One region of the Streptomyces sp. TLI_053 genome, then DNA from elsewhere that is predicted to be linked to it. Evidence: riboswitches for the same ligand, from Rfam matches in the RefSeq annotation. Region 1 holds a riboswitch; each other region holds the start of a gene.
The links. A riboswitch is a leader RNA that binds a small molecule or an ion and turns the genes downstream of it on or off. The one in region 1 is predicted to bind cobalamin.

Region 1 (3,201 bases):
CCGACGCGCACACGAAGTCCCTCCACGCGCAGCTCGACGGGGGGCGTCGCGGTCACAGGGCGCTCCCGTCGGCCCGCCCCTGGCGCCACAGCAGCCAGGCGAAGAAGGGCGCTCCGAGCCCGGCCGTGACGACGCCGACGGGGATCTCCCGATCGGGGAGGATCGAGCGCGCCACGATGTCGCTGCCCACCAGGAGGGACGCGCCCACCAGCGCCGACACGGGCAGCAGCAGCGCGTGGCGCGGTCCGCAGGCGAGACGGACCACGTGCGGTACGACCAGGCCGAGGAAGCCGATGACGCCGGTGTTGGCGACCAGGCACGCGGTCACCAGGGCGGCGGTGGCGACGAGGAGCCAGCGGGTGCGTTCCACGTGGACGCCGAGGGAGCGGGCGGAGGTCTCGCCGAAGGCGAAGGCGTCCAGGTCGCGGGCCGAGGAGGTCAGGACCGTCACGCCGATCAGCGCGACCGCGGTCAGGAAGACGGCGGTGGGCCACCGCACGCCGGCGACGGAGCCCAGTGTCCACTCCATGACGCCGCGCGCCGCGTTGCGGTCCCCGAGGACCATCACGACGAACGAGGTGAAGGCCCCGCACATCTGTCCCACCGCGATGCCGGCGAGCACGGTCCGGGTGGTCGGCAGCGACCGGTTGCGGGCGCCGGCCAGTGCCAGGACGGCGGTGGCGGCGAGCAGGGCGCCGGCGAAGGCCGCCGTCGCCACCGCGCCGGTGCCCACGGCACCGGTCACGCCGACGCCGAGGACGATCACGGTGACCGCGCCGGCGGCGGCTCCGTCCGAGATCCCGAGCAGGAAGGGATCGGCCAGGTCGTTCCCGGTCAGCGTCTGCAGCACCGCGCCGCAGACCGCCAGCCCGGCGCCGGTGGCAGCCGCTCCCAGCACCCGGGGGAGTCGCAGTTGCCAGACGATCCGGTCGTCCAGCAGCGTCACGTCCGGGCTGCCGAGCCCGAGCCGGCGCATCACGACGTCGATCACGGTCGGGACCGGCTCGTGCTGCGAGCCCACGGCCAGGCCGAGCAGCACGGTGGCCAGCAGCAGGGCCGCGCCGACGGTCAGGGCCGCCGTCGCGCGGCCCCGGCCGGCGGGCCGCGCGACGGGGTGGGGCGCGGTGCTCATGAACCCTGGTGCAGCCGGCTCAGTCCCGCGGACACCCGGGCGGCGCCGTCGGCGAGCAGCACACCGGGGGTCGACTCGGAGAACGGCACCACCACGAAGGCCTTGCGCTGCACGGCGGTGAGCTTGCTCAGCACCGGGTCGCCCTGCAAGTAGTCGATCTTGGACTGGGCGGTGTCCCAGTCGGCGTCCGCGATCACGACGGCGTCCGGGTCCGCGGCGACGACCTTCTCCCAGCTCACGTTCTGCCAGCCGCCGGGCAGGTCCCCGAAGACGTTGGCGGCGCCCACGGCGTCGAGCACCAGCTGGGGCCCGCCGTGACCGGCGCCGACGAACGGCGTCTTGGTGTCCGAGTCGAACCACAGGACCTTCAGGCCCTTGCCGGCGGCCGTCGCCCCGAGCTGTGCCAGCTGCTGCTCCTGCCCCCGCTGGATCGCGGTGGCCCGCTCCGTGACGCCGAAGACCTTGGCGACGTCGTTCAGTTCGCCCCACATCGCCTGCCAGGTCGTCGGCGCGACCTTGCTCTTGTCCGAGCAGCCGAACGGGGACACGTACGACGGGATGCCCTGGCCGCGCAGTTCCTCCCGGGAGCCCACGGCCTTGTCGGTGAAGGCGCTGGCGTAGGAGGCGTACAGGAAGTCGGGGCGGGACGCGAGGAGCTTCTCCTTCGTCGGGTACTCCTTGGAGAGCACCGGGACGGAGTCGTAGGCCGCCTTCCACTTCTCCGGGACGGCGTCGTCGAGGTAGGCGGTACCGGCCATCCGGGACTCCAGGCCGAGGGCCAGGGCCACCTGGGTGGCACCCTGGTTGAGCGTCACCAGCCGTTCGGGCGGCGTACCGACCGACACGGTGGTCCCGCAGTTGTCCAGGTCGACCGGCGCGCCACTCACGGTCGAGCCGCCGGACGCGGCGGGAGCGGGGGCGCCGGCGCACCCTCCGAGCACGCCGACGAGCAGGACGGCGGCGGCCGCTCGCCCGGCACGTGGCGGGCGTGCGATGCGTGCGGGAAGAGTAGGACGAACGGAACATATGGAACGGAACGGATGCAGCAGACCGCTGGGCACGTGTTCTCCAAGACCCTCGTGGAACATGTCGTGCCGTGGCCGGTCTCCTGGCTTCCGCATCGACGTGCCGCGGCCGACCTTCCCGGGTGGCTCGTCCGGCCGCCCAGTGGTCCTGACCGCGGGGGAAGCCGGTCAGCGAGGGCCGCGGTACTCCGCGGCAACAGTGGCGAGGGCCGCACCGGACTTCGACCGGTTTCCCGAACACCACGGCGATCGAAAGGTATCAGGCTTGGTCAGGGCGCTGTCGACCCGCGTCCGACCTTGCGTCCGACCCGCGTCCGACCTCGCGGCGGGTCCGAGGCCGGTCTGCCGTCGGTCCGCGGCCGGTGGGGGCGGGTGCGCCGGCGGGCGGGAGCTACAGCCAGCCGGAGCGCTGCGCCTGGAGGGCCATCTGGAAGCGGTTCTCGGCGCCCAGACGGGCCATCAGGGTCTGGAGCCGGCGGAAGAAGGTGCGGCGGCTGATGCCCAGTTCGCGGGCGATGACCTCGTCGCTCGCACCGCCGGCGAGGAGGCGGAGCAGGCGGCGGTCGGCCGGCAGCAGGCCGGCCGGGCGGGTGGCGCGGCCGTGGAAGGGGAGCGCCTGCTGCCAGGTCTGCTCGAAGAGTGCGAGGAGTGCGGAGAGCAGGCCGCACGGCTGCACCACCAGCATGGTGTTGTGCACGTCCGTCTCCCTGATCGACAGGGACACCAGTGCGTACGCCTCATCGATGATCACCAGCTTGACCGGTACCGTCGGCGCCACCCGGGCCAGCTCGCCGGCCTCGACGCACGGTTCGATGGCCGACTCCAGCCGCCCGGGCATCTCCAGTGACGCCTTCGAGTAGACGACCCGCTGCGTCACACCGCGGGCGAGGGTCGCCAGCGCGTCCTCGACGGCTTCGCCCTGGGGGAAGTAGGGCGGGGATTCGAGCTGACGGATCTGCTCGCGGGCGCTGGCCCACGCCTGGCGCAGTCGCGGGCCGACGGCGTCGCCGGTCACCACTTCGACGAGGTTGTCGTTGTGCACCG
Region 2 (3,201 bases), 2.9 Mb from region 1:
CCTACGACCTCTGGTACAGCACCACCCGGGGCAGCTGCTCGTTCACCGAGAGCGCCGAGGTGATGATCTGGCTGCGCGGCAACGGCACCTCGCCGTTCGGCAAGCAGTCCGGCGAGCTGCGCAGCGGCGGCCAGGCCTACCGGGTGTACGAGGCGCCGAAGAAGAGCAGCCACACCCTGATCACCTACGAGGCGGCCTCCGCCACCAACGTCGTCACCGACCTCGACCTGCGTGCCTTCACCCGCGACGCGGTCCAGCGCGGCTACGTCCCGGCCGGCTCGTACCTGTGCGCCGTCCAGGCCGGCTTCGAGATCTGGGAGGGCGGCGCGGGCCTCGGCACCGACACGTTCTCGTTCGAGGTCGCCGCGGGCCGTCCCAGCGGCGCGATCACCTCCGCGGTGCCCGGCTACTGCCTGGACAGCCGGGTGGCGGGCGATCCGGCCGCGGTCGGCGCCGCCACCTGCGACGGCTCCCCGGCGCAGAGCTGGACCATGGGCGAGGACGGCTCGGTGAGCCAGGCCGGACGCTGTCTGGAGGACCCCGACATCGGGTTCCCGGTCCTCACCGGCTGCACCCGCAGACCCGACCAGCGGTGGCGGGCCAACGACGCCGGGCAGCTGCTCAACGAGGACTCCGGGAAGTGCCTGGAGAACCCCGCGACGGGCCCCACGGGCACCGGGAACGGCCCCCAGGTGCGGATGAGGCTGTGCGCCGCCAAGCCCGCCCAGGAGTGGCACAGGCCGCTCTGAGGGGCGCCGAAAGCCCCCGCAGCCTATCGCACCCGACCCGCGACACGCAGCGCCGCGACACTACATGTGGTGCTTCGTCGGACGAGCGCCACTAGATGTATGCTCACTCCTGCTGTCGAAGCAGGGGAACCCGGTGTGAATCCGGGACTGCCCCGCAGCGGTGTGCGGCCGCCTCCCCCGGGAGCCCGCGAGTCCGAGTACCTGCCGACAGCGTGCCGGCGCCTCCCCGCAGAGGCCATGCGCACCAGCACCAATTTCCGGGCCTCGCGGGCGGGCCGGGGACGAATCGCGCGCGGCGCCCACGGGCTCGCGCGGCGTACTCCCCTGCCCCGAACGGTCCGGTCCCCGATCCACCTCCGTCGACCGCCGCCAGGAGAGAAGCGCCTTGACCACCGCTGCCTCAGTCGTCCTGCCCGCCCAGGGTTCCAGCTCCGTCCCCGCCGACCCGACGGTCGCCGACCCCGGCGGTTCGCTCCTGCGGCTTCTCACCGACCGCAGCGCCGACCTCCCCCAGGTGGACCCCGGTCACGTCGCCGCCGCCGCGCTCCGCGGCCGCCACGCCGGCTCCGACTTCGCCGAGCTGCGCGGCCTCGCCGTCGACGCCGCCGCGTCGATGATCGCCGAGGACCCGCAGTACTCGAAGCTCGCGGCCCGGCTGCTCGCGCTGGAGATCGTCGACGAGGCGGCGACCCAGGGCGTGGTCTCCTTCTCCACCTCGATCGCCGTCGGCCACGCCGAGGGCCTGATCGGTGACACCACCGCCGCCTTCGTCGCCAAGCACACCGCCACCCTGGACGCGCTGGTCGACACCAAGGGCGACGACCGGTTCGAGTACTTCGGCCTGCGCACCGTCCAGAGCCGCTACCTGCTGCGCCACCCGATCACCCGCAAGGTCGTCGAGACCCCCCAGTACTTCCTGCTCCGTGTCGCCTGTGGCCTGGCGGTCGGCGACACCGAGCAGTCCGTGCGCGAGGTCGCCGAGCTGTACCGCCTGATGAGCCGGCTGGAGTACCTGACCTCCTCGCCGACCCTCTTCAACTCCGGCACCCGGCACCCGCAGATGTCCAGCTGCTACCTGCTGGACTCGCCGCTGGACAACCTGGACTCGATCTACTCCCGCTACGCGCAGATCGCCCGGCTGTCCAAGCACGCCGGCGGCATCGGCCTGTCCTACTCCCGGATCCGCTCCCGCGGCTCGCTGATCCGCGGCACCAACGGCAAGTCCAACGGCATCGTGCCGTTCCTGCGCACCCTCGACTCCTCGGTCGCCGCCGTCAACCAGGGCGGCCGCCGCAAGGGCGCGGCCTGCGTCTACCTGGAGACCTGGCACGCGGACATCGAGGAGTTCCTCGAGCTGCGCGACAACACCGGTGAGGAGGCGCGCCGCACCCACAACCTGAACCTGGCGCACTGGATCCCGGACGAGTTCATGCGCCGGGTGAACGCCAACGCCGACTGGTCGCTGTTCTCCCCCGCCGACGTGCCCGAGCTGGTCGACCTGTGGGGCGCCGAGTTCGACGAGGCGTACCTGAAGGCCGAGCTGGCCGGCAAGGCCGTCCGCACCATCCCCGCGCAGACCCTCTACGCCCGGATGATGCGCACCCTGGCGCAGACCGGCAACGGCTGGATGACCTTCAAGGACGCCTCCAACCGCGCCGCCAACCAGACCGCGCTGCCGGGCCGCACGGTGCACAGCTCCAACCTCTGCACCGAGATCCTCGAGGTCACCGACGACTCCGAGACCGCGGTCTGCAACCTCGGCTCGGTCAACCTCGGCGCCCACGTCGCCGCCGGTGCCACGGCCGCCGACCTGCTGAACGCGATGGACTGGGACCGGCTGGACGCGACCGTCCGCACCGCCGTCACCTTCCTCGACCGCGTGGTGGACATCAACTTCTACCCGACCCCCGAGGCCGGCGCCTCCAACAACCGCTGGCGCCCGGTCGGCCTCGGCGTGATGGGCCTGCAGGACGTCTTCTTCCAGCTGCGGATCGACTTCGACTCCGCCGAGGCGAAGACCCTGTCGACCCTCATCTCCGAGCGCATCATGCTCACCGCCTACGAGCGCTCCGCCGACCTGGCCGAGCAGCTGGGCCGGCACGAGGCGTACGACGAGACCCGCGCCGCCCGCGGCGAGCTGCACATCGACCACTTCCCGACCGCCGCGCCGGAGTGGGCCGACCGCTGGGACGCGCTGCGCGCCCGCATCGCCACCACCGGCCTGCGCAACTCGCTGCTGCTCGCGATCGCGCCGACCGCGACCATCGCGTCCATCGTCGGCGTCTACGAGTGCATCGAGCCGCAGGTGTCCAACCTGTTCAAGCGCGAGACCCTGAGCGGCGAGTTCCTCCAGGTCAACCCGTACCTGGTGCGCGACCTCAAGGAGCTCGGCGTCTGGGACCAGCAGACCCGGGACTCGCTGCGCGACGCCAACGGCTCCGTGCAGGAGCTC
Region 3 (3,201 bases), 2.0 Mb from region 1:
GCCGATCACCAGGACGGCCGCCCCGGTGCCGACCGCGGCGGCCGCCACGGTGGCCGCGATTCCCCAACGCATACTCGCTCCCCGCTGCTCGGTTCTGGGCCGACCGGTGTCCGGACCCACGTCACAGCCCAGTCCACTGGCCGCGACCCGGCCGGGCCAGCAGGACACGGCCGTACGGGTTGCCGCGCGGGGAGGGCCGCACCGGGATCGTCAGAACGAGAGTGCCAGAACGAACGCCGGATCACACGGGGATCGCGGGCTCCCGTCGGGCCAGCAGCTCCCAGAAGTGCTCGACCGGCGGGCCCCCGGCCGCGGACGGCGCGGCCGCCCCCTCGGCGGGCCCCCAGCCGCCGGACCCCCAGTGCGCGGGCACCTGCCGCTCGTCCTGGAGCACGGGCAGGACGGCCTCGAGGTCCGCCCGGTCCACCGGCACGATCCGGACGATCGCGCCGACCTGCGCCTGCCAGCGGCCGTCCACGCAGCGCCGCAGCCGCCGGTCCAGCTCCTCCCGGCGGCCGGTGGCCGCGACCAGCTCCCGCAGGGTCAGGCCCAGCACGTGCGCGAGCGCGGCCGTCGGCTCGGCGTCGCCGTCCCACTGGCCGGTGACCTCGGCCCGCCGGTACTCCCCGGCCGGGACGCCGATCCGGCGGGCCGCGCCGTCCTGGCTCAGTTCGCGGGCGAGCCGGAAGTCCCGCAGGCTCGCCGGGCGGACACCCATCAGCTGCTCGGGCGGGCACCACAGCGCCCGGGCCAGGGCGAGGAACTCCTCCTCGCCGGGGGGCGGACCGCCGTTCTCCCAGCCGAGGACGTGGGCCGGGAGCAGCCGGACGCCGTGCGCGGCCATCCCCTCGGCGACCTGCTCGGGCGTCAGGCCGAGGGCGGCGCGGTGGGCGCGGACGGCGGCGGGCGAGAACGGCACCGGGGGCGGCGGGGCGGGCGGGGCGGACCGGGCCGGACGTGCGAAGAGGTGGGGGCGCTGGGGTCGCATGGGTCCCGACGGTAGGCGCGGCGCCGGGTGGTGCCCCAGCCGACGAACGCACGAAGCGGGGCGGGCGCGCCGCCCGGCGGGGGTGGAGGATCGCACAGCGGGGCGCGGTCCGGCGGCGGGCGGCCTCGGAGGTAGCGACGGGGCACGGCGGGCCGCCGGGGCGGGCGGCGGACGGGTGCCGGGGCGGGCACGGGGCAGGTGCCGAGCGGGTGCCGGGGCGGCCGCCGGGAGGGCCCCGGCGTGTGACCAACCCCTCCGCGACCTCGGTTGACTCCCCCTTCGGGCCCGTGATGGGATCCTTCAGCCATTACGGAGGCAAGCAGAGGAAGCCGGTGCGAGTCCGGCGCGGTCCCGCCACTGTCACCGGGGAGCACGACCGGAGTTCAGCCACGGAGGGCCGTCAGCGGCCGCCGGAAGGCCCGGGAGCGCGTCCGACCCGGGAGCCAGGAGACTCTCGCCCCCGGTACGTCGATCCAGGGCGCGGACCCTGAGTGAGGACACGCACGCGATGCAGGCTGCCCCGCCGGGCCGGGACCTCCCCCCGAGCACTCCGCCGACCGCGCCACCCGCCCTCCCTTGCGCCCGCTGACCCGGGCCGCCGCGTTCGGCGCGGGCGCCGTCGCCGGGTACCTGGCCGACGCCCGGTTCGGCGATCCGCGCCGCGGCCACCCGGTGGCCGGCTTCGGCAGCGCGGCCGGTCGGCTGGAGCGGCTGCTGTGGCGCGACGACCGCGCGGCCGGCACCGCCTACACCGCGCTGTGCGTGGGCGCCGTCGCGGCCGGCGCGGTGGCCGCCGACCGGCTGCTGGCCCGACGGCCGCTCGGCCGGGCCGCGCTCGCCGCCGCCGCGACCTGGACGGTGCTCGGCGGCACCTCGCTGACCCGGGAGGCCCGCACCGTCGGCCGCGCGCTGACGGCCGGTGACCTGACGGCGGCCCGGGAACGGCTGCCGCACCTGTGCGGACGCGACCCGAGCGCCCTGGACGAGCAGCAGATCGCCCGCGCGGTGGTCGAGTCGGTGGCCGAGAACACCGCCGACGCCGTGGTGAACGCCCTGGTCTGGGGCGGCCTGGCCGGTACCCCGGGGCTGCTGGCGTTCCGCGCCGTGAACACCCTGGACGCGATGGTCGGTCACCGCTCGCCGCGCTACGCCCGGTTCGGCTGGGCCTCGGCCCGGCTGGACGACGTGGCGGGCTGGCCGGGCGCCCGGCTGACCGCGCTGCTGACGGTGGCCGCCGCCCCCGAACCGGGCACCGCCTGGCGGATCTGGCGGCGGGACGGCTCCGCGCACCCCAGCCCCAACGCCGGCCAGGCCGAGTCGGCCTTCGCCGGCGCGGTCGGCGTCCGCCTCGGCGGGACGCTCCGGTACGGCGATCGCACGGAGCACCGGCCGGTGCTCGGTGAGGGGCTGCGCCCGGTCGGGGTGGACGACATCGAGCGGGCCTGCGTGCTCTCCCGGCGGGTGGGCGCGCTGGCCCTGGGTACGACCGTCGCCGGGCACCTGCTGCTGCGGGCGGCGCTGATCAGGAAGCGGAGGTACCGGGCATGAGCAAGGCACTGCTGGTCGCCGGGACGACCTCGGACGCCGGCAAGAGCGTGGTCACGGCGGGCATCTGCCGCTGGCTGGCGCGGCAGGGGGTCTCGGTCGCGCCGTTCAAGGCGCAGAACATGTCGCTGAACTCCTTCGTCACCGCCGACGGAGCCGAGATCGGCCGCGCCCAGGTGATGCAGGCGCAGGCCGCCCGGGTCGAGCCGGAGGCGGCGATGAACCCGGTGCTGCTCAAGCCCGGCGCGAACGGCCGCAGCCAGGTGGTGCTGCTGGGCCGCCCGGTCGCCGAGGTCGGCGCGCTGGACTACCGCGAACGCAAGCCGCTGCTGCTGGAACGCGCCCTGGAGTGCCTGGCCGACCTGCGCCGCCGCTTCGACGTGGTGGTCTGCGAGGGCGCCGGCTCGCCCACCGAGATCAACCTGCGGGACCGGGACATCGCCAACATGGGCCTGGCCACCGCGGCCGGCCTGCCGGTCGTCGTGGTCGGGGACATCGACCGCGGCGGCGTGTTCGCGGCCATGTACGGGACGCTGGCGCTGCTGTCGGCGGAGGACCAGCGGCACGTGGCCGGCTGGTTCGTCAACAAGTTCCGCGGCGACGCACGGCTGCTGGCCCCCGGGCTGGAGATGCTGCGGGAGCTGACCGGGCGTCCGGTGCTCGGCACC

Region 2: linked by a shared signal. The riboswitch ahead of BLU95_RS15915 (ribonucleoside-diphosphate reductase subunit alpha) and the one ahead of BLU95_RS04000 (ABC transporter substrate-binding protein) in region 1 are both predicted to bind cobalamin.
Region 3: linked by a shared signal. The riboswitch ahead of BLU95_RS12015 (cobalamin biosynthesis protein) and the one ahead of BLU95_RS04000 (ABC transporter substrate-binding protein) in region 1 are both predicted to bind cobalamin.

Annotation. Positions count from the first base shown of each region.
Region 1 is NZ_LT629775.1:1,084,266-1,087,466, reverse strand. Features, by position in the region: gene BLU95_RS04010 (ABC transporter ATP-binding protein) at 1-56, opposite strand, end outside; gene BLU95_RS04005 (FecCD family ABC transporter permease) at 53-1,132, opposite strand; gene BLU95_RS04000 (ABC transporter substrate-binding protein) at 1,129-2,019, opposite strand; cobalamin riboswitch at 2,214-2,417, opposite strand; gene BLU95_RS03995 (helix-turn-helix domain-containing protein) at 2,549-3,201, opposite strand, start outside.
Region 2 is NZ_LT629775.1:4,008,537-4,011,737, forward strand. Features, by position in the region: gene BLU95_RS15910 (GH12 family glycosyl hydrolase domain-containing protein) at 1-749, shown strand, start outside; cobalamin riboswitch at 811-972, shown strand; gene BLU95_RS15915 (ribonucleoside-diphosphate reductase subunit alpha) at 1,135-3,201, shown strand, end outside.
Region 3 is NZ_LT629775.1:3,082,537-3,085,737, forward strand. Features, by position in the region: gene BLU95_RS12005 (alpha/beta hydrolase family protein) at 1-72, opposite strand, end outside; gene BLU95_RS12010 (helix-turn-helix domain-containing protein) at 242-988, opposite strand; cobalamin riboswitch at 1,263-1,461, shown strand; gene BLU95_RS12015 (cobalamin biosynthesis protein) at 1,565-2,536, shown strand; gene BLU95_RS12020 (cobyric acid synthase) at 2,533-3,201, shown strand, end outside.